One region of the Acidovorax sp. GW821-FHT10E03 genome, then DNA from elsewhere that is predicted to be linked to it. Evidence: predicted binding sites of a transcription regulator. Region 1 holds the regulator's gene; each other region holds the start of a gene.
What was found. The regulator sigma-54, encoded in region 1, starts transcription at its own class of promoters, with help from an activator protein. The targets are predictions, from matches to a motif close to TGGCANGNAANCTGCTTT.
Positions count from the first base shown of each region.

Region 2: the regulator sigma-54 is predicted to act here: its motif matches at 4,161-4,178, upstream of AC07OD_RS00275 (CmpA/NrtA family ABC transporter substrate-binding protein).
Region 3: the regulator sigma-54 is predicted to act here: its motif matches at 3,624-3,641, upstream of nirB (nitrite reductase large subunit NirB).
Region 4: the regulator sigma-54 is predicted to act here: its motif matches at 2,801-2,818, upstream of AC07OD_RS03765 (circularly permuted type 2 ATP-grasp protein).

Region 1 covers NZ_JBWKMU010000009.1:29,503-35,394, forward strand. The annotation lists gene AC07OD_RS16690 (SPOR domain-containing protein) at 1-171, shown strand, start outside; gene AC07OD_RS16695 (thiol:disulfide interchange protein DsbA/DsbL) at 251-907, shown strand; gene lptA (lipopolysaccharide transport periplasmic protein LptA) at 1,118-1,774, shown strand; gene lptB (LPS export ABC transporter ATP-binding protein) at 1,771-2,556, shown strand; gene AC07OD_RS16710 (RNA polymerase factor sigma-54) at 2,729-4,318, shown strand; gene AC07OD_RS16715 (acyl-CoA thioesterase) at 4,410-4,892, shown strand; gene AC07OD_RS16720 (THUMP domain-containing class I SAM-dependent RNA methyltransferase) at 4,889-5,892, shown strand, end outside.
Region 2 covers NZ_JBWKMU010000001.1:61,083-66,974, forward strand. The annotation lists gene AC07OD_RS00260 (tetratricopeptide repeat protein) at 1-658, opposite strand, end outside; gene AC07OD_RS00265 (ABC transporter ATP-binding protein) at 808-1,620, opposite strand; gene ntrB (nitrate ABC transporter permease) at 1,725-2,693, opposite strand; gene AC07OD_RS00275 (CmpA/NrtA family ABC transporter substrate-binding protein) at 2,730-3,974, opposite strand; gene AC07OD_RS00280 (ANTAR domain-containing response regulator) at 4,565-5,191, opposite strand; gene AC07OD_RS00285 (branched-chain amino acid ABC transporter substrate-binding protein) at 5,399-5,892, shown strand, end outside.
Region 3 covers NZ_JBWKMU010000007.1:294,975-300,866, reverse strand. The annotation lists gene pheT (phenylalanine--tRNA ligase subunit beta) at 1-1,335, shown strand, start outside; gene AC07OD_RS14765 (integration host factor subunit alpha) at 1,359-1,685, shown strand; gene AC07OD_RS14760 (MerR family transcriptional regulator) at 1,783-2,217, shown strand; tRNA gene AC07OD_RS14755 (tRNA-Pro) at 2,248-2,324, shown strand; gene AC07OD_RS14750 (single-stranded DNA-binding protein) at 2,570-2,869, shown strand; gene AC07OD_RS14745 (hypothetical protein) at 3,050-3,253, opposite strand; gene nirB (nitrite reductase large subunit NirB) at 3,874-5,892, shown strand, end outside.
Region 4 covers NZ_JBWKMU010000002.1:130,105-135,996, forward strand. The annotation lists gene AC07OD_RS03755 (LysR family transcriptional regulator) at 1-251, shown strand, start outside; gene AC07OD_RS03760 (alpha-E domain-containing protein) at 306-1,265, opposite strand; gene AC07OD_RS03765 (circularly permuted type 2 ATP-grasp protein) at 1,267-2,778, opposite strand; gene AC07OD_RS03770 (DNA internalization-related competence protein ComEC/Rec2) at 2,895-5,444, opposite strand; gene AC07OD_RS03775 (RidA family protein) at 5,601-5,892, shown strand, end outside.

The DNA.
Region 1 (5,892 bases):
AAGCTGGCCATGCTGGGCTGGGAGGCCCGGGTGAGCGAGCGCGAGCAAAATGGGCGGGCCGTGTTCCGCGTGCGCGTGGGCCCGTTCACCAAGCGCGATGATGCCGAGCAGCTCAAGGAAAAGCTCGACGGCGCCGGGGTGGAATCGGCCCTGGTGCGGGTGCAGCGCTGAACTGCCGCGCAGCGGGAGCTGAACTTTTTGCGGGGGCATGGCTCACATCCCCCAGACCAGAACCAGGAGAGTCTTTGCCATGAAACGCCGTGAGTTTTCTTTGTCCGCCGCCTCGGCGGTTGCCGCTTCCGCCCTGACGCTGCCAGTGGCCACCCCCGCGCTGGCCCAGGCCCGCCAGTTCAAGGAGGGCAAGGACTTCAAGCGGCTGGACAAGCCCGTGGCGCCCGATGCGCCCGCCGGCAAGGTCGATGTGATCGAATTCTTCTGGTACAGCTGCCCCCACTGCCACGCTTTCGAGCCCACGCTCGACGCATGGGTGAAGAGCGCCCCCAAGGACATGAGCATCCGCCGCATGCCCGTGGCCTTCAATGCCAGCTTCGTGCCGCAGCAAAAGCTCTACTACACGCTCGAAGGCATGGGCAAGCTCGACGCGCTGCACGCCAAGGTGTTCCGCGCCATCCATGTGGAAAAGCAGAAGCTGGCCAAGGACGACGAAATCCTGGCCTGGGTGACCCAGCAGGGGGTCGATGCCGCCAAGTTCAAGGAGGTCTACGGCTCCTTCACCGTGTCCAACCAGGTGCGCCGTGCGTCGCAGCTGCAGGACGCGTATGGCGTGGAAGGCGTGCCTTCCATGGGCGTGGCCGGCAAGTACTACACCGATGGCACCATGGCCGGCAACATGCAGAACGTGCTGCAGGTGGTGGAGCACCTGGCCGCCACGGCGAAAAAGGGGTGACGCCTCCTTGAAGGAAGCGTGGCCCTCGTGAGCCGCCTTCCTGCCCAGGGGGACGCACCCGGCGGCCCGGCAGCGCCGGCTCCACGGGTGCAGGCGGCGGCTTCCAAGCGCCGACGGCCTCGGATGCCCCAAGAAGAAGCCCGCGGATGCGGGCTTTTTTCATGGCGCACGCCGTGGGGTGGCTACAATGACCTGCAAGATTCGTGCCCTATGAACTACCGCATCCTCCCCCACCTCCTGCTTGTCGCCCTGGCCTGCCATCTGGGCGCGGCGCACGCCGAAAAGGCCGACCGCGCCAAGCCCATGAACATCGAGGCCGACGCCTTGCGACACGATGAGCTCAAGCAGACCAGCGTGTTCTCGGGCCGCGTGGTCATGACCAAGGGCTCCATCGTGCTGCGCGGCGCGCGGCTGGACGTGCGCCAGGACGCCGACGGCTACCAGTACGGCGTGGTCACGGCCGAGGCGGGCAAGCGGGCCTTCTTCCGCCAGAAGCGCGATACCGTGGCGGGCGCGCCGGACGAGTTCATCGAAGGCGAGAGCGAAGTCATCGAGTACGACGGCAAGGCCGACAACGTGCGCTTCATCACCCGCGCCGAGCTGCGCCGCTACCGCGGGGCGGTCCTCAGCGACGAGATCACCGGCGCCGTGATCGTCTACAACAACCTCACCGATGTGTTCACCGTGGACGGCAAGCGCACCCCCGCGACCAATGCGGCGGGCGATGCGCCCGCGCCCGGCAGCCGGGTGCGCGCGGTGCTCGCGCCCAAGGACCCGCCCGCCGGTACCGCCGCGCCGGAGGCCGCGCCCCCGGCATCGGCGCCGGTGCTGCGCCCCAGCAACAGCCTTGGCGGCGGCTCCAAGTGAGCGCGCAGCCCGTCAGCCCCGGTCCTGACACCCAGGCGGGCAGCCGCCTGGAGGTGCAGCACCTGGCCAAGTCGTATGGCAGCCGCAAGGTCGTCAAGGATGTGTCGCTGGTCGTGCAAAAGGGCGAGGTCGTGGGCCTGCTGGGGCCCAACGGCGCGGGCAAGACCACCTCGTTCTACATGATCGTGGGCCTGGTGCGCAGCGACGCGGGCGACATCCGCATCGACGGCCATTCGGTGGCCCACATGCCCATCCACCGCCGCTCGCGGCTGGGGCTGTCCTACCTGCCGCAGGAAGCCTCCATCTTCCGCAAGCTCACGGTCGAAGAGAACGTGCGCGCGGTGCTGGAGCTGCAGCGCGCGGACGACGACGGCAAGCCGCTGTCGCGCGAGGCCATCGAAGAGCGTCTCACGGCCTTGCTGCAGGAGCTGCGCGTGGACCACCTGCGGGCCTCGCCCGCCATGGCCCTGTCGGGCGGCGAGCGCCGCCGCGTCGAGATCGCCCGCGCGCTGGCCACGCAGCCGCGCTTCATCCTGCTGGACGAGCCCTTTGCGGGCATCGACCCCATCGCCGTGATCGAGATCCAGCGCATCATCGGCTTCCTCAAGGCGCGCGGCATCGGCGTGCTCATCACCGACCACAACGTGCGCGAGACGCTGGGCATCTGCGACCACGCCTTCATCATCAGCGATGGCCAGGTGCTGGCCCAGGGCACGCCATCCGAGATCGTGGACAACGCCGAAGTGCGCCGGGTGTACCTGGGCGAACATTTCCGCATGTAGACATGGCCTCCACGCTTGTCACTTCGTGTACTGCGCTGCCCCCCGAGGGGGCCTTCGCGCCTTGGGGCGGCCCGGCGGCGCGGTACGGTGCCCCCACGCTCCCCGCTGCGCGTGGTTCGCTGCCCCCCGAGGGGGCGTTCGCGCCTTGGGGCGGCCCGGCGGCGCTCAATCAATGAAACCTGGACTCTCGCTGCGCGTCTCGCAGCATCTTGCATTGACCCCCCAGCTTCAGCAGTCCATCCGGCTGCTGCAGTTGTCCACGCTTGAACTCTCGCAGGAAGTCGAGCAGATGCTCGACGAAAACCCGTTCCTCGAACGCAACGCCGACGAGGCGCCGCGCGAGGAGTTTGGCCTGGAAGCCGCCGATACGCCGGCCCAGGCCGACGACTACAGCGCGGATGATGCTATTTTTTCAGGAGCTACCAGCGCAAGCAGTACCAGCGCTGAGGCTCAAAATGATGCTGAAACTCCGAGCGCGGGCGCCGACGAGCCCGACTGGAGCGGCGACGGCACGGTGGAGATGGCGCCCAACGACGCCGAGTGGGGCGGCGACGCCCCCGCCCGCAACCGCAACGACGCCGAAGGCGACGAGGCCGACGCCACCGAACTGGCCCGCACGCACGAATCGCTGACCGCCTTTTTGCACCGACAGGCGCTGGCGCTGCGCCTGTCCGAGATCGACCGCGCCGCGCTGCGCTTCCTGATCGAATCGCTCAACGACGATGGCTACCTGGAGGATCCGCTCGAAGAGCTGGCCATCAGCCTGGCCGGGCCCGACGACCTGGAGCAGATCGAGGAACTGGTGCACCGCTTCACCGTGGCACAGCGGCTGCTGCAGAGCCTGGAGCCCGTGGGCGTGGGCGCGCGCGGCCTGGCCGAGTGCCTGACGCTGCAGCTCAAGGCGCTGGCCGCCGACGAGGACAGCGACATCGACCCCGACACCGTGCAGACCGCGCTGCGCGTGTGCCAGCAGCCGCTGGAGATGCTGGCGCGGCGCGACGTGCGCCGCCTCACGCAGGCCTGCGGCGACAGCGAGGAGCGCACCCGCGCCGCCATGGCGCTGATCGCCCGGCTGGAGCCGCGCCCGGGGCGCCGCTTCGCCGACGTGGAGCGCAACATCATCATCCCCGACGTGATCGTGCGCAAGGCCGGGCGCGCCAATGGCCGCGACGGGCAGCACAACTTCATCGTGCAGCTCAACCCCGACGTGATGCCGCGCCTGCGCGTGCACGACATCTATGCCGGCGCCCTGCGCGGCCACAAGGGCGGCGAGGGCCACCAGGGCATGCAGCAGCGCCTGCAGGAGGCGCGCTGGTTCATCAAGAACATCCAGCAGCGCTTCGACACCATCCTGCGCGTCTCGCGCGCCATCGTGGAGCGGCAGAAGAACTTCTTCACCCACGGCGAACTCGCCATGCGCCCGCTGGTGCTGCGCGACATCGCCGACGAGCTGGGCCTGCACGAGTCCACCATCAGCCGCGTGACCACGGCCAAGTACATGGCCACGCCCATCGGCACCTACGAGCTCAAGTACTTCTTCGGCTCGGGCCTGGGCACCGAGACCGGCGGCAATGCGTCGAGCACCGCCGTGCGCGCCCTCATCAAGCAATTCGTGGCCGCCGAGAGCCCGACCAAGCCGCTGTCCGACAGCCAGATCGCCGAGATGCTCAAGGAGCAGGGCATCGAGTGCGCGCGCCGCACCGTCGCCAAGTACCGCGAGGCGCTCAAGATCGCGCCGGCGAATCTGCGCAAGGCGCTGTAGGCGCCGTGCGGGCGTGTGCGCGGCGCATGCGCCTGGTGGCCCATTTTTCCGCTCCGTTGCCGTCTTTCCCTCTTACTTCGCCACCCCGTCCATGGCCCGCATCGTCTTCGACCTTCCCGCGCACTTCGGTTTCGCCACCGAAATGCAGATCTACATCAGCCACGTCAACCAGGGCGGGCACCTGGACAACGCGCAGCTGCTGAGCCTCGTGTCCGAGGCCCGGGTGCGGTTTTTCCAGTCACTCGGCTACCCCGAGGCCGACGTGGGCGGGCTGTCCATCGTGGTCGGAGACATCGTGGCACAGTACAAGTCCGAGGGGTTCCACGGCGAGACCATGCGCGTGGAGATGGCGCCTGCGGACTTCAACCGCTATGGGTTCGACCTGGTCTTTTGCATGACCGAGAAGACCTCGGGCCGCGAGGTGGCGCGCGGCAAGATCGGCATCGTTTTCATCGGCAAGGCCGACCGCAAGGTGGCGCCGATCCCGGACTCCATCCGCCAGTTGCTGCTGGCCCGTGCCGGCACGCCGGATTCACACGTACTTTCCGAGCGCGTATCCTCACCATCGTCATGAATCAACTCCAACTTTTTCTCCCTTGCGCCGCCGGTGTGGAGGGCTTCCTGGCCGACGAGGTGCATGGCATCACCGCCCTCACGGGGCAGGACCTGCTGGTGGGCCGGGGCGGCGTGCTGCTGCGCGCCTCGTGGCGCGACGCGCTGCTGCTGAACCTGCACAGCCGCCTGGCCCAGCGCGTGCTGGTGCAGCTGGCGCACCGCCCGTACCGCTCCGAGAACGACCTCTACGCCGCCGCCAGCGACGTGGCCTGGGAAATCTGGTTCACCACGCGCCAGACCTTCAAGGTCGAGGTGACCGCCCAGCACAGCCCGCTGCAGAGCCTCAATTTCGCGGGGCTCAAGGTCAAGGACGCGGTGGCCGACCGCTTTCGCGCCAAGAGCGGCGTGCGCCCCGACGTGAACACGCAGTGGCCCGACGTGCGCATCCACCTGCACCTGACCACCGACGAAGCCACCATCTACATCGACACCTCGGGCGAGCCGCTGTTCAAGCGCGGCTGGCGCGAGGACAAGGGCGACGCCCCGCTGAAGGAGACCCTGGCCGCCGCCATGATCGCCGCCAGCGGCTGGGACCCCCACGGCGACAACCCCCAGCCGCTGTACGACCCCTGCTGCGGCAGCGGCACCATCGCCATCGAGGCCGCGCAGATCGCCTGCCGCATTCCGGCGGGCAGGCTGCGCCGCTTTGCGTTCGAGAAACTGCTGCCCTACCAGGCCCATGTCTGGTCTGCTATTAAAAATGAAGCTGAAGGCGCAATACAGACAAGCGCTGTACCTATTTTTGGCAGTGACGTCGCCTTCCGGATGGTGGATTTCGCCGAGCGCAATGCCGAGCGCGCCGGCGTGGCGGGCGCCGTGCAGCTGCGCGGAGGCGATGCGCTGCAGCGCATGCCGCCGTGCGAGCAGCCCGGCGTGATGCTCCTGAACCCCCCGTACGGCGAACGCATCGCCGCGGCCGGTGCCGCGGGCCGCAATGCCAGCGAGCGCGCGGCCGACCG
Region 2 (5,892 bases), on a different contig from region 1:
GAATCGCCAGCGCCCGGTCGGCTGCAGCGATGGCCGCATCAAGCTGAGCTGTTTCTATGAGGGCGCACGCCAGGTTGTTGAGGGCCTTGAGGTTTTCAGGGGCTGCCGCCAGCACGTGCTCGAAAGCGGCAATCGCTTCCTCGGACCTTTTCAGTTCCAGCAGGGCAATCCCCTGGTTGACCCGTAGCTCGGGGTGGTCGTGCCCCGCTTCGATAAGTTGGCTAGCGCTGGACAGGGCTTCTTCGTGAAAACCTGCCTTGATGAGGATGCCCACGCGGTTCATTTGTGCGGCGGGCATTTCTGGCTGCAGATCTAGAGCCTGATTGATGCGCTCTAGGGCCTCCTGGGGCTTGCCGCCCCCGGCCAGTGCCAGAGCCAGATTCACGTGAGCACCCGCATCCTGTGGCAACAACCGCACTGCCTGCCCAATCAGCCGTTGCGCGTCTGCAAATGCGCCGCTGCCCAGCGCCACCACGCCCAGCATGTGCAATGCACCAGGATGATGGGGACTCCTGGCCAGAATCTGCTGGTAGAGGTTGGCAGCGCCCTGCAGTTGTCCACTGCGATGCAGGGTCAGGGCCTGTTGGAAGGCTTGGTCAATCTGGAAGGCGGCGCTTGCGGTGGGCTGGTGGGGCCTGAAAAAAGGGGGAGATGTCATGTGGAAAGTCGCCATGGATGCGGGATGCCAGGCCCGTCTTCCACAGGAAGCGAATGCGGCCTGCGGATGGGGCCGCATTGTGCCGTATTGGCCCAAGCCAAGGCTGCTTCCCGATGCCCGCCGGGGAAAAGCCCCGGAGGCTCTGGCCGTCAGGCCGCCTTCTCCACATGCGCCTGCCGCGTGTACAGAAAGTCGATCACCGCCTTGCGGCACTGCACGTAGCGCGGGTCCTCGGCCAGCTCCACGCGGCGGCGGGGGCGGGGCAGGTCGACGGCCAGCACCTCGCCAATGGTGGCGGCGGGGCCGTTGGTCATCATCACGATCTTGTCGGACAGCAGCACGGCCTCGTCCACGTCGTGGGTGACCATGACCACGGTGCTTTGCGTGCGCGCCACGATCTCCAGCAGCTCGTCCTGCAGCTTGGCGCGGGTCAGGGCATCGAGCGCGCCGAAGGGCTCGTCCATCAACAGCACCTGGGGTTCCATGCCCAGCGCACGGGCGATGCCCACGCGCTGCTTCATGCCGCCCGAGATCTCGCCGGGGCGCTTTTGCCCGGCGTGCGTGAGGCCCACCAGCGCCAGCGCCGCATCGGTGCGGGCCCTGAGCTGGGCCTTCGTTTCCTTGCCGCCAAACACGCGTTCCACGGCGAGGTAGATGTTGTCAAAGCAGGTGAGCCAGGGCAGCAGCGAGTGGTTCTGGAACACCACGGCGCGCTCCGGCCCCGGGCCCCTGATCTCCTTGTTGGCGCACAGCAGTGCGCCGTTGGTGGGCGTGGTCAGCCCCGCGATCAGGTTCAGCAGCGTGGACTTGCCGCAGCCCGAGTGGCCGATCAGCGCGACGAACTCGCCCTTGGCGATGGTGAGGTTGATGTCGCGCAGCGCCGGGAACAGGCCCTTGGCGGTCTTGAAGGTCTGCTCCACGCCATGGACTTCGATGAACTTGGTGGTGAGAGAGGTGTGCATGAGGAACTCCGGGTTGTTTCGAGGACCGCCGCGGCACCGGCTTGGCCGGGCCACTGGGGGGCACCTGAGGGGATGACGCGCCGCAGGCGCGGCTCAGGGGTGGGTCAGGTTTTGACCTCTTCGAAGGTGAACGCAGTGGCCAGCTTGATGAGCGCGAACTCCAGCACCAGCCCGACGATGCCGATCACGAAGATCGCGATGATGATGTTCTTGACGTTGAGGTTGTTCCACTCGTCCCACACCCAGAAGCCGATGCCCACGCCGCCAGTCAGCATCTCGGCCGCCACGATCACGAGCCACGCGGTGCCCACGGCCAGGCGCACGCCGGTCAGCATGTAGGGCAGCACGGCGGGGAACAGGATCTTGGTGGCGATCTTCCACTCCGACAGGTTGAGCACGCGGGCCACGTTCATGTAGTCCTGCGGCACACGCTGCACGCCCACGGCGGTGTTGATGATCATGGGCCAGATGGAGCAGATGAAGATCGTCCAGATGGCGGCCGGGTTGGCACCCTTGAACACCAGGAGGCCGATCGGCAGCCAGGCCAATGGAGACACCGGGCGCAGCAGGCTGATGAGCGGGTTGAACATGCGCGACAGGAAGTTGAAGCGCCCGATCACGAAGCCCGCCGGAATGCCCACCAGCGCCGCCATGCCAAAGCCCACGGCCACGCGTTCGAGCGACATCAGCACGTTCCAGCCCACGCCCTGGTCGTTGGGACCGTTGCGGTAGAACGGGTTGCTGAAGATTTCCAGCGCCTGCTTCCAGGTTTCCACCGGGCCGGGAATGCTGTTGCCCGTGGTGGCTGACACCACGGCCCACAGACCCACCAGCAAGCCCAGGCCACACAGCGGCGGCAGCACCGCCATCCAGAAGCCGCGCGACAGCGCCGCCCAGTCGCGACCGGCGGGGGCTGCGGGTGCCGTGGGCGCAGGGCTTGCCGCCATTGCCATTTTTGACTGTTTTTGGCTTCTGGCGCTTGCGGGCGAAGCGCTGCTAGCTACATTATTCATAGCGTTCTGTGCAACCACGGGGGCTGCATCCAGCGGGGAGTGAAAGACGGCACTGACCATGGTGTTCTCCTGTGCAGGGTGGACGGGGCAGGGCGCTTACGCCTTGATCTTGAAGCTGTCGGCGTACTTGGCGGGGTCCTTGCCGTCCCACACCACGCCGTCCATGAACTTGCTCGTACGCATTTCGCTCTTGGGCAGCGGCGTCTTGGAAGCGGCGGCCGCCTGCTTGTAGACGTCGATGCGGTTCACGGCCTTGGCCACGTTCAGGTAGTCGGGGTGGTCCTTGACCAGGCCCCAGCGCTTGTGCTGCGTGAGGAACCACATGCCGTCCGTGAGGTAGGGGAAGTTCACCGTGCCCTCGTTGAAGAACTTCATGTGGTTGGGGTCGTCCCAGGTTTTGCCCATGCCGTCCTGGTAGCGGCCCAGGATGCGCTGGTTGATGGCATCGACGCCCGTGTTCACGTAGGCCTTGCCGGCAATGGTCTCGGCCATCTTGTTCTTGTTGGCCAGGCCTTCGTCGATCCACTTGCTGGCCTCCAGGATGGCGGCCGTCACGGCACGGGCCGTGTTGGGGTACTTCTGCACGAATTCGGACGTGGTGCCCAGCACCTTCTCGGGGTGGTCCTTCCAGATGTCCTGCGTGGTCGTGGCGGTCACGCCGATGCCGTCCATGATGGCGCGGTGGTTCCAGGGCTCGCCCACGCAGAAGCCGTCCATGTTGCCCACGCGCATGTTGGCCACCATCTGTGGCGGGGGCACGGTGATGACCTTGGCATCCTTCATCGGGTTGATGCCGTTGGCCGCCAGCCAGTAGTACAGCCACATGGCGTGTGTGCCGGTGGGGAAGGTCTGCGCGAAGGTGTACTCGCGCTTCTCGCTGGCCATCAGCTTGGCCAGGCCCGCGCCATTGACGGCGCCCTTGTCGGCGAGCTTCTTGGACAGCGTGATGGCCTGCCCGTTGTGGTTCAGGTTCATCAGCACGGCCATGTCCTTCTTGGGCCCGGCCAGGCCCAGGTGCACGCCGTAGACCAGGCCGTACAGCACGTGGGCGAAGTCGAGTTCGCCGTTGACCAGCTTGTCGCGCACACCGGCCCAGGAGGCTTCCTTGGTGGGGATGATGGTCACGCCGTACTTCTTGTCGATGCCGAGCACCGAGGCCATCACCACGCTGGCGCAGTCGGTCAGCGGGATGAAGCCGATCTTGACTTCCTTCTTCTCCGGCGCGTCCGAGCCCTGGGCGTGCACCAGCGCACGCAGCGCGGGGCTGACGCCGACGGCGCCCACGGTGGCGGCCTGCAGCACGGTGCGGCGGTTGAGGCTGGTTTTGAGCAGATCGGTCATGGGGCACTTCCTCATAGCGTTGAAAACAAAAAAGGCGTCCTCCCGAGCAGCCTGCATACATGCAGCACCGGTCGGTGAGGGACGCCTCTGTCCATGGCGATACCCGATGAAGGGCTCGCCCAGCACCGGCCCGCCTTTGGGCCCGTGCTGTGTGGGGGTGAGACCGCCATTGGTCTCGCAGGGGTTAATGCAAGTGGCGTGCCAGGCCTTGCCGCACGGGCTCCGCATCAGTTCGGCGCATGGTTTGCTATTGAATTAATAGCTGCTTGCGCAAATGAATCAAGCGCTGGGGGCCTTTTTGACCTGCAAACGCGCGGAGGTGGTGCGCGCGGTGAATGCCGCACTGCCTTTGTGCGGCGCACCATCCGGGAGAAGCCGGTGGACCTGGGCGTGGCCCAGGCCGGGGATGCCGGGGAAGGACCGCTGCGCAGCGAGGGGATCGTCCCCTTTCCCGAGTCGGGCAGCGATTCGAGAGGAGGGGCCAGGGGCCGCGGTTCCAAGACTGCCTGCGCAGTCTGGACGTCCCCAGGAGCGGGCGGCCTCTGGCGGCTGCACCGATGCGCGCAGCGCCTCAGGAGGATGTCACCTGCTTACCCGAGCAGGTCCATCACGTCGAGCATGCGCTGGGCCACATCCACGAGCTTGAGGCCCTTGTCCATGGCGGTCTTGCGCAGTTTCTCGTACGCGGCCTGCTCGGTCAGGCCCTGGCGCTGCATGAGCAGGCCCTTGGCGCGGTCGATGGTCTTGCGGTCCTTGAGCTCGGTCTTGGCATCGGCGAGCTCGGCGCGCAGCGCCTGCTCGTGCTGGAAGCGCGCCATCGCCACGTCCAGGATGGGGCGGATGCGCTGGGGCGCGAGGCCGGCCACGATGTAGGCCGACACGCCCGCGGCCACCGCGTCCTTGACGTGCGAGGTGTCCTCGTCGTTGGTGAACATCACGATGGGGCGGCGTTCGTCGCGCGTGGCCACCACCACGTGTTCCAGCGCGTCGCGGGCCTCGCTCTCGGCGTCCACGATGATCAGGTCGGGCTGCAGCTGGGCGATCCGCTCGCTCAGGAACACATCCGCGGGCAGCGTGGCGATCAGATTGAAATTGTTCTCCAGCAGCCCGATGCGCAGCGCCCGCGAACGCTCCGCCTGCAGCACGGCGTGTTCGTCGTCGGGGTCGGCAATGGCCAGGTCCGGGGCCACCACCACGATGCGCAGAGACTCGTTCATACCCTGGAGCATAAGCAATTTTTACGCCACAAATTGGTGCGCCGAAGCGGTGCGCCCCGGGCGGGCGCCCGGTCCCGGCAAGGGCCTTGCCTTGCAGGGTCTGAAACTTGCTAATAGTTTGCCGATTGGCAGGGCATACCCGATAGCGCCTTTCCTCCGTCGTCGCATATACATCTGGTCACATTGACATATTGATGAGGATTCCGCATGAACAAGCATATTGACCGGCGCCGTTTCGCCGCCGGGCTGGCCTTGACCACCGCCGCGTCCATGGCGCTGCTGCTCCTGTCCGGGTGCGGCAAGGTGCCCGACACCATCAAGATCGGCGTGGCACAGCCCTTGAGCGGCCCCCTGGGCGCCCTCGGGCAGGACTTGCTCAATGGCGTGAACCTGGCCGTGGCCGAACTGAACAAGGGCGGCTACACCGTGGACGGCAAGCGGGTGACGCTGGAGGTGGTGGCGGTGGACGACAAGGCCGACGCGGCCACCGGCAAGACGGTGGCCCAGCAGCTGGTGGATGCCGGCGTGGTGGCCGTCATCGGGCACCTGAATTCGGGCGTGAGCATCGAGACCGCGCCCATCTACGCGGCCAAGGACATCGCGCAGATCGCCATCTCCACCAACCCCAAGTTCACGCAGCTGGGTTTCTCCACCACCTTCCGCATGGTGGGCAACGACACGCTGCAGGCGCGCGCCATCGG
Region 3 (5,892 bases), on a different contig from region 1:
GCGCTGACGGTGGAGCACATCGAGCGCATCACCCAGCTGGTGATCGACATCTGCGGCACGCCCGAGACGGCCTGCGGCCCGATGGACGACCAGCGCGTGAACCTGCCTGTGCCCCAGCCCGTCACGCTGCGCGTGGCGCGCGCGGCCAAGGTCATCGGCATGCCGCTCACGCAGGTGCAGTGCGCGGACGTGTTCAGGCGCCTGGGCCTGCCGTTCACGGAAGGCGATGGCACCCTCACCGTGGCGCCACCGGCCTACCGCTTCGACATCACCATCGAAGAAGACTTGATCGAAGAGGTTGCGCGCATGGTGGGTTACAACAACCTGCCCACGACGCCGCCGCTGGCCCCCATCACCCCCAAGCTGCCGGCCGAGGCCACGCGCAGCCCGTTTGCCGTGCGCCGTACGCTGGCGGGCCTGGGTTACCAGGAAACCATCAATTTCAGCTTCGTGGAAGAGCGCTGGGAGCGGGAGCTGGCGGCCAACGCGCAGCCCATCAAGCTGCTCAACCCCATCGCCAGCCAGATGAGCGTGATGCGCTCGAGCCTGCTGGGCTCTCTGCTGCAGGTGCTCAAGTTCAACCTGGATCGCCGCGCCGAGCGCGTGCGCGTGTTCGAGCTGGGCCGTGTGTTCCTGCGGGATGCCAGCGTGGCCAACACCGACACCACGGTGGAAGGCTTTCACCAGCCCATGCGCGTGGCCGGTCTGGCTTATGGACCCAACGATGCGCTCCAGTGGGGCCGCAAGGAGCAGTCGATCGACTTCTTCGATGTGAAGGGCGATCTCGAGGCCTTGCTGGCGCCGCTGCAAGCCACGTTCGAGCCGGCCGTCCATCCTGCGATGCACCCCGGCCGTTGCGCGCGGGTGCTCCTCAATGGGCAGGCCGTGGGTTTCGTGGGCGAGCTGCACCCGCAGTGGCGCCAATCGTGGGAGCTCCCGCAAGCGCCGGTGATGTTTGAACTCGAACTGGATGCCGTATTGCAGCGTGCAGTGCCCCAATTCAAGTCCGTGGCCAAGCACCAGTCCGTCGAACGTGATCTGGCGGTGGTGGTCGCTGAGCGGGTCACCCATGCCGAGGTCATGGCGGCGGTCCAGCAAGCGGTGCCTGGCGCAATGCTGCGTTCGGCTGTGCTGTTCGATGTGTACCGGCCCAAGGCGCTGCGTGCGGGCGAAGAGGCACCCGCCGGTGGCCTGGCTCCCGGGGAGAAGAGCCTGGCGGTGCGCCTGACTCTGGGCAGCGACGAGGCGACGCTCACCGAGGCCGAGATCGATGCCGCTGTTCAAGCGGTGGTGGGGCAATTGGCCCAGCGCATGGGCGCACGGCTGCGTGTCTGATGATGTTCAAGGGAGCTGACGCCATGATCGAATTCGCCGTCGAAAGCCTGGAAACGCCAGCGCTGACCAAGGCACAACTGGCCGATCTGCTGTTTGACCAGATTGGCTTGAACAAGCGCGAGTCCAAGGACATGATCGACGCATTCTTCGACCTGATCTCGCAGAGCCTGGTGGAGGGCAAGGATGTGAAGTTGTCGGGTTTCGGCAACTTCCAGATTCGCACCAAGGCACCGCGGCCCGGGCGCAACCCGCGCACGGGCGAGGCCATTCCGATCAAGGCACGCCGCGTGGTGACGTTTCACGCCAGCAGCAAACTCAAGGAACAGATCCAGACGGCTGCCGGATCGTGAATTTGTGCCGTTTTTGTGACCAGAATGTTGCCGATGACTGGCGGTCTGTGCGCGTCTGCAGTACGCTAGCTGGCTGACCGGTTTGAATCCACCACCCATGGGCACCCCCCTTCCTTCGATCCCCGCCAAGCGCTACTTCACGATTGGTGAGGTCGCGGAGCTTTGTGGCGTCAAGCCCCATGTATTGCGTTACTGGGAGCAGGAGTTCACTCAACTGCGCCCCATGAAGCGGCGTGGCAACCGGCGCTACTACCAGCATCATGAAGTGCTCATGATCCGCCGCATCCGGGACCTGCTGTATGACCAGGGGTTCACCATCAGTGGCGCGCGCAATCGCCTGCAGGAGCTTGCGCATCCCGCCCGTGATGAGGCAGGGGCCGACGGCGCGATGAACGGGTTTGATTCCGAGATGCCCAGCATGCTGGTGGACAGTGCACGCGATCTTTCCATCGATGCGATGGGCATCACGCTGGACTCCAATGCGGTGCGCAAAGAATTATTTGAAATTCGGGCGCTACTTTCTCTGGGTTGACCTTTTTTCTGCATATAATCTAAGTCTTGTCGGCGTGTAGCGCAGCCTGGTAGCGCACTTGCATGGGGTGCAAGGGGTCGCGAGTTCGAATCCCGCCACGCCGACCATTGTTAGCAAAAGCCCAGAACCGAAAGGTTCTGGGCTTTTTTGCTTGGTCGCGGAAAAACATGCAACACGGCCTGGGGTGAAATGAAAGGCGGCTTGCTGCTGCGTGCTGTGCAGGCATGGTGGCGATACCGAGCCCCCGCTGATCAGCAGGCTCCCTGTCGAGGTAGTGCTGACATGTGGTCAGCCCGTGTTGCGGTTGCCCCCGCCAAAACCAAAGTAGCGGCTCGCCCCGCAAAGGACTCTCATGATCGATGGACTGGTGGCCGGCAGGCTGTATGGCGAGGCCGAGCGGCGTACTGACAAGGCCGGGAAGCCTTTTACCGTCTCCAAGGTGCGAGCAAGCACGGCGGATGGCGAGACGCTGTTCGTCAACGTGATTGCATTTGAGGCAGGGGTCTGCGCCTCCATGCACGCCCTGCGCGATGGAGACTCTGTGGCGCTGGCGGGAAGCATCACGCCAAGAGTCTGGACGGACAAGCAGGGAAACACGCGGCCCGCGCTGGACATGGTCGCGCACCGCCTGCTCACGCTGCACGGCGAATAAAAAACAAGGCGATGCAAAACTGATTCTGCGGCTCGCGCTCGCCACGGCGTGACGTGCCAACGCGCGGTGCAAGAAGAGAGGGCGGGCGAGTCCGGCCGCCTGCCTGGGCGGTGCTTGCGACGGATACCCTGCCGCGCACGAAACAGCATTGAAAACGTGGCTGCTGCCAGGTCGCAGCGATCAGGTTGGTTTTTGGAGTGCTGGCTGGTCCTGCGCGAATCCCAGTGCCTTGAGTTCTTCTTCGCTCAGGTGCAGTTCCGTCAGCTCGGGTTGCCGCGCTTCGACCGTGCGCCTGCGTTCATAGTTGGTGGGCGGCCCTTTTTCCACTTGCCGGCGGTCCTTTCCGCTGCGCCTGTCCGCGCTGCCTCTGCGTTCCACGCTCATGTTGGTAGTCCTCATATAGGAAAAAAGCTCTGGGATTCCTGCCCTGGCTGGCCATCCTTTCAGGAGCACTGAACAGGTGTCCTGACCGGCCGGACTGCATCGTCTCAGTCTGCATGAGGCGGGCACGTTTGAAAAAGAAAGAATGGCAACAAACCAGCACACGGCACGCGTTCCAGGTACCAGAACTCCTGGCTGTCCCTGGGGCATTCCGACGAGGTCTGCCTGCGGCAATTTGTCCCAACCTGAGGCGATGCCCTGATTTGGTGATGGTTTGCACCGCATTGATGCGACTCCGTGCCGGCCGGGTCGCTGATGCCAACCCGCTTGCCCGCTCCTGGCGAGCGCTATGTGGCCGCAGGGGCTGAAAGGGCGGCATGGATATTGCGATCTACCGTTGCATGTCTGCCGGTGAAGCTGCCGTCGGACCGACCAACACCCTCCGCTAATGATGGCGGAACCCCCGGACGAGCGAGGCTATGAGCCTCTCGTGGGGTCGTTCCAATCCACACCCGTGCCGTTGCGGAGGGTGAGGTGCACTGGTTGCCTCCCTCGGGGCTGCCGATGCACAGCATCCCTGCACTTGCCCTCCGGGCGGCCCGGTCCATTGCAGGATCACTAGCATGAAAATCGTTCTCATTGGCCACGGCATGGTCGGCCACAAGTTCCTCGAAAGCCTGGCCGAGACCGGCATGACCGGCGTCGAGGTCACCGTGCTGTGCGAGGAGCCACGCCCCGCCTACGACCGGGTGCACCTCTCCGCCTTCTTCAGCGGCACCACGGCCGAGCAACTCTCCCTGGTCGAGCCCGGCTTCTTCGAGCGCACCGGCTTCACCCTGCGCCTGGCGGCGCGGGCCGCTTCGGTGGACCGCCGCATTCGCACCGTGACCACGGTCGACGGCGAGGTGCTGCACTATGACAAGCTGGTGCTGGCCACTGGCTCCAACCCCTTCGTGCCCCAGGTGCCGGGGCGCGACCGCGACCACTGCTTCGTCTACCGCACCATCGAAGACCTGGAGGCCATGCAGGCCTCGGGCGCCAAATCCAAGACCGGCGTGGTCGTGGGCGGCGGCCTGCTGGGTCTGGAATGCGCCAAGGCGCTGCGCGACATGGGCCTCGAAACCCATGTGGTCGAGTTCGCCCCGCGCCTCATGGCCGTGCAGGTGGACGAGGGCGGCGGCCGCGTGCTGCGCGCCAAGATCGAGGAGCTGGGCGTGCAGGTGCACACCGGCCGCAACACCCAGGAGATCACCGATGGTGCCCGTGCGCGCCACCGCATGGTGTTTGCCGACGGCACCTGGCTGGAGACCGACATGATCGTCTTCTCCGCCGGCATCCGCCCGCGCGACGAACTGGCGCGCCGGAGCCTGCTGGCCATCGGCCCGCGCGGTGGCGTGGCCATCGACAGCGCCTGCCGTACCAGCGACCACGACGTCTACGCCATCGGCGAATGCGCGTCGTGGAACGAGCAGACCTTCGGCCTGGTAGCCCCCGGCTACGACATGGCCCGTGTGGCCGCCCGCCACATCGCAGGCGAGACCGACGCCGCCTTCGTCGGCGCCGACATGAGCACCAAGCTCAAGCTCATGGGCGTGGACGTGGCCAGCATCGGCGACGCCCATGCGAAAACGCCCCACAGCCGCACCTGCCAGTATGTGGACGAGCGCCGCCAGGTCTACAAGAAGATCGTCATCAGCGAAGACGGCAAGCAACTGCTGGGCGCCGTGCTGATTGGCGACGCCACCGAATACGGCACGCTGCTGCAGATGGCCCTGAACGGCATCACGCTGCCCGAGGACCCCGAGTTCCTGATCTTCCCGTCCAGCGATGGCAAGGCCAAACCCGGCCTGGGCGTGGATGCCCTGCCCGACACGGCGCAGATCTGCTCGTGCAACAACGTCACCAAGGCCGGCATCTGCGAAGCCGTGGGCAATGGCGCCTGCACCATCGCAGAGATGAAGGCCTGCACCAAGGCCGGTGCCACCTGCGGCGGCTGCGTGCCCCTGGTCACCCAGGTCATGAAAGCCGAGATGGCGCGCCGCGGCATGGCCGTGAACAACCACATCTGCGAGCACTTCGCGTACTCGCGCCAGGAGATCTACCACCTGGTGCGCGTGGGCAACATCAGGAGCTTCGGCGAACTGCTGGCCCAGCACGGCAAGGGCATGGGCTGCGACATCTGCAAGCCCGTGGCGGCCAGCGTATTCGCCTCGTGCTGGAACGAGTTCGTGCTCAAGAAGGAGCTGGCCGGCCTGCAGGACAGCAATGACTACTACCTGGGCAACATCCAGAAGGACGGCACCTACTCGGTGGTGCCGCGCATGCCCGGTGGCGAGGTCACGCCCGACGGCCTGATCGCCGTGGGCCAGGTGGCCAAGAAGTACGGCCTGTACACCAAGGTCACCGGCGGTGCGCGGGTGGATATGTTCGGTGCGCGCCTGGAACAGCTGCCCCTGATCTGGGAGGAGCTGATCACCGCCGGGTTCGAGTCCGGCCATGCCTACGGCAAGTCCCTGCGCACGGTCAAAAGCTGCGTGGGCTCGACCTGGTGCCGCTATGGCGTGGGCGACAGCGTGGGCCTGGCCGTGGAGCTGGAGAACCGCTACAAGGGCCTGCGTGCTCCGCACAAGATCAAGTTCGGC
Region 4 (5,892 bases), on a different contig from region 1:
CCACCACGCATTTCGCCGCCCTGCCCTACCTGCTGGCGGGAACCCGCGCGGTCGCCACGCTGCCCGCGCATGCGGCCCAGGCGATCGCGCGGATGACCGGCCTGCAGGTTCTGCCCTGCCCGATCGCCATGCCGCGCTATGCCATCGAGCTCGGCTGGCGCACCGATGCGCTCCGCGATTCGGCGGTGGCGCATGTCCGCACCATCGTGGCGCAGCAGTGGCCCCAGGGATCTGCTGCCATGGGGGCCTGAGCCCCCGGCCTGCGCCCGCCTGCCGTGCGGGGTTTCTTTCGGTATCGCGCCGGCTCAGTCGCCCGTGGTCACCAGGAAGTCGCGGCTGATGCCCCCTCCCAGGTCGTTGACCCGGTCAAGGAACTGCGTGAGGAACGCGTGCAGCCCTGTCGACAGGATTTCGTCGATGCGGCCATATTGCAGGTCGGCCAGGAGGCGGCCCGCGCGGCGCTGCGTTTCAGCCGACTGCTGATTGGCCACGACGCCCAGGTTGTCCACCACTTCGCGCAGGCAGGCGTGCAGCGAGCGGGGCATGTCGCGGCGCAGGATCAGCAGGTCGGCCACGCGGCCGGGGGTGATCACGTCGCGGTAGACCTTGCGGTAGACCTCGAAGGCCGAGACGCTGCGCAGGATGGCGCTCCAATGGTAGAAGTCGTTCTCCTGGTTGCGCTCGCTGGCCCGGCCGAAGAAGTCGTTCTTCACCGCATGGAACTTCACGTCCAGCAGGCGCGCGGTGTTGTCCGCCCGCTCCAGGAAGGTGCCCATGCGCAGGAAATGAAAAGCCTCGTCCTGCAGCATGGTGCCCAGCACCACGCCGCGCGACAGGTGCGAGCGGTACTTCACCCATTCGAAGAACTGCCCCGGATCCCGTTCGAAGGCGCTGCCTTCGAGCTGGCGGTGCAGTTCCAGCCAGGTCTGGTTCTGCGTCTCCCACACCTCGGTGGTGAGGGCGCCACGCACGGCCCGCGCATTTTCGCGGGCGGCACGCAGGCACGAGAGGATGGACGAGGGGTTGTCGCCGTCGCGCACCATGAACTCGAGCACGCGCTGCGGCGTGACCTTGCCATGCTTGGCGGCATAGGCCGGGATCAGCTCGCTGATGGACAGCAGCCCTTCCCAGCCTTCCTGCGCCACGTCGGCGGACTGGGGCAGCAGCGAGGTTTCGTAGCTCACGTTGAGCATGCGGGCGGTGTTTTCCGCCCTTTCGGTGTACCTGGACATCCAGAACAGATGGTCGGCGGTGCGGCTCAGCATTTCAGAATCCTCCCTGTGATTGCGTCATGCCGCCCATGGATTGCGACTGCAGCGCCGGCGCGGCGGTGTGCTCCCCCAGCACCCAGGTGTCCTTTGTCCCGCCGCCCTGCGAGGAATTCACCACCAGCGAACCCTCCTGCAGCGCGACGCGCGTGAGCCCCCCCGCCACCATCTGCACCTCGCGGCCGCTGAGCACGAAGGGGCGCAGGTCGATGTGGCGCGGCGCAATGCCGCTCTCCACGTAGGTGGGGCAGCTGGACAGGCTGAGCGTGGGCTGCGCGATGTAGCCTGCCGGGTTGGCCAGCAGCGCGCGGCGGAAATCCTCGATCTCGGCCTGCGTGGCCGCCGGGCCGATGAGCATGCCGTAGCCGCCCGCGCCGTGCACTTCCTTGACCACCAGGTCCTTCAGGTTCGCCAGCACGTGCTGCAGGTCGTCCTGCTTGCGGCACATCCAGGTGGGCACATTCTTCAGGATGGGCTCCTGGCCCAGGTAGAAGCGGATCATCTCGGGCACGTAGGGGTAGACCGACTTGTCGTCGGCCACGCCCGTGCCCACCGCATTGCAGATGCCGACATTGCCGGCGCGGTACGCCTCCATGAGGCCGTGGCAGCCCAGCGTGGAGTTGCGGCGAAACACCTGCGGGTCGAGGAAGTCGTCGTCCACGCGGCGGTAGATCACGTCCACACGCTGCAGGCCGCGCGTGGTGCGCATGTAGACGAACTTGTCCTTGACCACGAGGTCCTGCCCTTCGACCAGCTCCACGCCCATCTGCTGGGCCAGGAAGGCATGCTCGAAGTACGCGCTGTTGTGCATGCCGGGTGTCAGGACCACCACCGTGGGCTCGTCGGCCGTGGCGGGCGCGCTGGCGCGCAGGGTCTCCAGCAGCATGTCGGGGTAATGCGCCACCGGCGCCACCTTGTGCAGGCTGAACAGCTCGGGGAAGAGCCGCATCATCATCTTGCGGTTCTCGAGCATGTAGCTCACGCCGCTGGGCACGCGCAGGTTGTCCTCCAGCACGTAGTACTCGCCCTCGCCCTGTGCATTGGGGGCGCGCACGATATCGATGCCGGCGATGTGCGCGTAGATGTTCTTGGGCACCTGCACGCCGGCCATCTCCGGCCGGTACTGGGCATTGTTGAGGATGAGATCGGCGGGCACGATGCCGGCGCGGATGATGTCCTGGCCGTGGTACACGTCGTGGATGAAGCGGTTGAGGGCCGTGACCCGCTGCACCAGCCCCTGCTGCATGCTGCTCCACTCGTGGGCCGGGATGATGCGGGGAATCAGGTCGAACGGGATCAGCCGCTCGTTGCCCGCCCCGCCCTCATCCTTGGCGCCGTAGACGGCAAAGGTGATGCCCACGCGCCGGAAGATCATCTCGGCCTCGGCCCGGCGGGCCTGCATCACGTCAGGGGGCTGTTTGTTCAACCACTGCGCATAGCGCTTGTAGTGTTCCCGCACATCGCTGCCATCGAAAGGCAGCATGGCGTACATCTCGTCAAATTTCTGCATGAACTGGCCTCCTGCTGTCAGGATAGCAAGTTGTACGCCCGCACTCCCCGAACCAGCTCAAAATCTTTCCGGGGCCCCGTGCATCGGCAGGCCGGAGGGCCCGCCACGCCCGCAGATCACTCCGGCCACGGTGCCATGCGATGCTGCCAGTACCGCGCGCCGACGTCGCGTTCACACGCCACCCGCGCGGGTTGCGCCGACGACCACGCGGCAGCCCCGCAGCGGGACGACTCCACCACGCGGATCCCCCGCTCCCGGTAGCGCTGCAGCACCTCGGCCGCAGGGTGGCCAAAGCGGTTGCGGTAGCCCGCCTGCACCAAAGCAGTGCGCGGTGCCACGGCCTCCAGAAACGCCGGCGAGGACGAGGTCTTGCTCCCGTGGTGGGGCACGAGCAGCACGTCGGCCCGCACCGCGGCGCCCCGCGCCAGCAGGGCCTGCTCCTGGGCGGCCTCGATGTCACCGGCCAGCAGCGCGACAGAGCCCCTTTCCCCTCTTTCTGCGGCGGCCGCGATGCGCAGCACGCAACTGAGCGCGTTGGGCCGGGCGGTGGGCGCGGCGGCGTCTTGTGCCCCCGGGTGCAGCACCTCGAAAGACACGCCATCCCATGTCCACCGCTGGCCCGCCACGCAGGGCCTGACGGGGCGCAGTGCCTGCAGCGTGTGCTCAGCCTCGATCGAACCAGTGAGTTCGGCCCCCGGCTGCTGGGCCAGCACCGCCGCCGCGCCGCCCGTGTGGTCGGCATCGCGGTGGCTGAGCATGAGCACGTCCACGCGCTCGCCCAGCGCCCGCAGCAGCGGCACCAGCACGCGGTGGCCCGCGTCGCTTTCGCGGCTGAAACGCGGCCCTGCGTCGTACAGCAGGGTGTGGGTCGCGGTGCGCACCAGCACCGCATTGCCCTGGCCGATGTCCGCCGCCAGCAATTCGAACTGTCCCGCCGCCGGCCGCGCGGGCTGCCAGCACAGCGCGGGCCACAGCAGCGGAAGGGCCAGCCACCGCAGACGCCAGGGCAACCTCGCGGCCAGAAGCGCCCCCCCGGCCACGGCCAGCACGCCGGCCCACAGCGGCGCCGCGGGCATGTGGAGCACGGCCCAGGGCCACTGCGCCAGCCATTGCAGCAGTACCGCCAGCGGCTGCAGGCCGAAGGCGGCCAGGCTCCAGAGCGGCGGCCACAGCACCCCGCCCAGTGCCAGCGGAGTGACCACCAGGGTGACCCAGGGAATTGCCACCAGATTGGCGGCAAAGCCCACCACGGACACCTGGCCGAACAGCAGCAGGGTCAGGGGCGTGAGGGCCAGCGTCACCACCCACTGCTCGCGCACCAAGGCATGAAAACGCTGCCTGGCGCTGGATGGATAAGCGCCATCAGCTACTGAATTAGTAGCAAACAAGATACCCACGGCGACAAAGCTGAGCCAGAAGCCTGCCTGCGCGAGCGCCCAGGGGTCCGCCACCACCACGGCCGCGCACGCCAGCAGCCACACCTGCGGCCACGGCCAGCGGCGGCCGCACAGCTGCAGCAGGGCGATGGCGCCCAGCATGGTCACCGTGCGTTGCGCAGGCACGCCCCAGCCGCTGAAAACGGCGTACGCCGCGGCCAGCGCCACCCCGGCGGCCAGCGCGGCGGACGGCGCGGGCACCGCCAGGCACAGCCGCGTGGACCTTCGCCACAACGCCCCCGCCGCCAGCGCGGCCAGCCATGCGAACAGCGTGATGTGAAGGCCCGAAATGCTCATGAGGTGCGCGACGCCCGTGGCGCGGAACACGTCCCAGTCGGCACGGTCGATGGCACGCTGGTCACCCGTCACCAAAGCCGCCACCACGCCCGCGATGCGTGCGCGGGCGGGGTCGTCGCCGTGCACGTCGCGGGCCAGACGGTCCAGGATCGCGTCGCGCACGGATTGCCGCAGCCGCTCCACGGGATGCCGCCAGGTCGATTGCAGATGCACCGGAGGCTCATCCCTGGGGCCCGCGCGCACATATCCCGTGGCCTGCACCCCCTGCTCCCACATCCACAGTTCGTAGTCAAACCCGTGCGGGTTGCGCAGCCCGTGCGGAGCCTTCAGCCGCACCGTCAGCGCCCAGCGGTCACCCGCCTTCAAGGCGGGCGGCTGGCGCTGCAGGTCCACCGCTCCGCCGGGATCAAGGAACGGCCCCCCGTACCAGGCCACTTCGATGCGCGTGGGCAGGGCCACGGGGGAGCCGTTCAGGCGCGCGGCCTCCACGTCCATGCGCAGCCGGGTTCCGGCCTCGTTGGCCTGCGGCATGGCGGCCACCACGCCGGTGACACGGATGTCCTGCCCTTCCAGCGCGGGCGCCAGGCCTTCTTCCATGTAGTCCACGGCCCGCAGCCCGGCCCCCGCGAACATCGCCAGCGCGCCGGCGCACAGCGCGAGCACGGTGGCCGCCGCGCGGGCCCCGCGCCCCGCCGCCGCACGAGGGCGCCCGTGGACCGCGCGCGCGCACCACCCCAGCGCGCATGCCACCACCAGCAGCGCCGCATAGGCGGCCGCGGGCCACAGCGCGGGCTGCTGCAACTGCAGCGCAGCACCCGATACCGCCCCCAGCAACAATGCCGGCACCAGCCAGGGCACGGGGGCCGCGGCGCCCGCGCCGACCGTGCCCGCGGGGGCTGGCGCAATCGCATTAGTGGTGCTTATGGCGGGCATGGGCTGATGCTAATGCGGCGCCAGGGCCGCTGCCGCTGGATTCCGCGCACCGGGCTGTGTAACACTCGCGGCCACCCCCGGTGCCGCCAGCATGGCCGGCAGCGCCGCACCGGCCGTCCCACCATCCCTTTCACTGACTTCATACCGAGGAAGACCATGAGCGTTTACGACAAGCTGAAGGAACTCAACATCACCCTGCCCCCCGTGTCGGTGCCCGCGGCCGCCTACGTGCCCTACGTGCAGACGGGCAATCTCGTGTTCCTGAGCGGCCACATCGCGCGCAAGGACGGCAAGCCCTGGGTGGCGCAGTTCGGCCGCGACATCGGCACCGACGAAGGCAAGCAGGCTGCCCGCGCGGTGGCCATCGACCTGCTGGGCACCCTGCAGGCGGCCTGCGGCGGCGACCTCACCCGCGTGCGGCGCATCGTCAAGCTGATGAGCCTGGTGA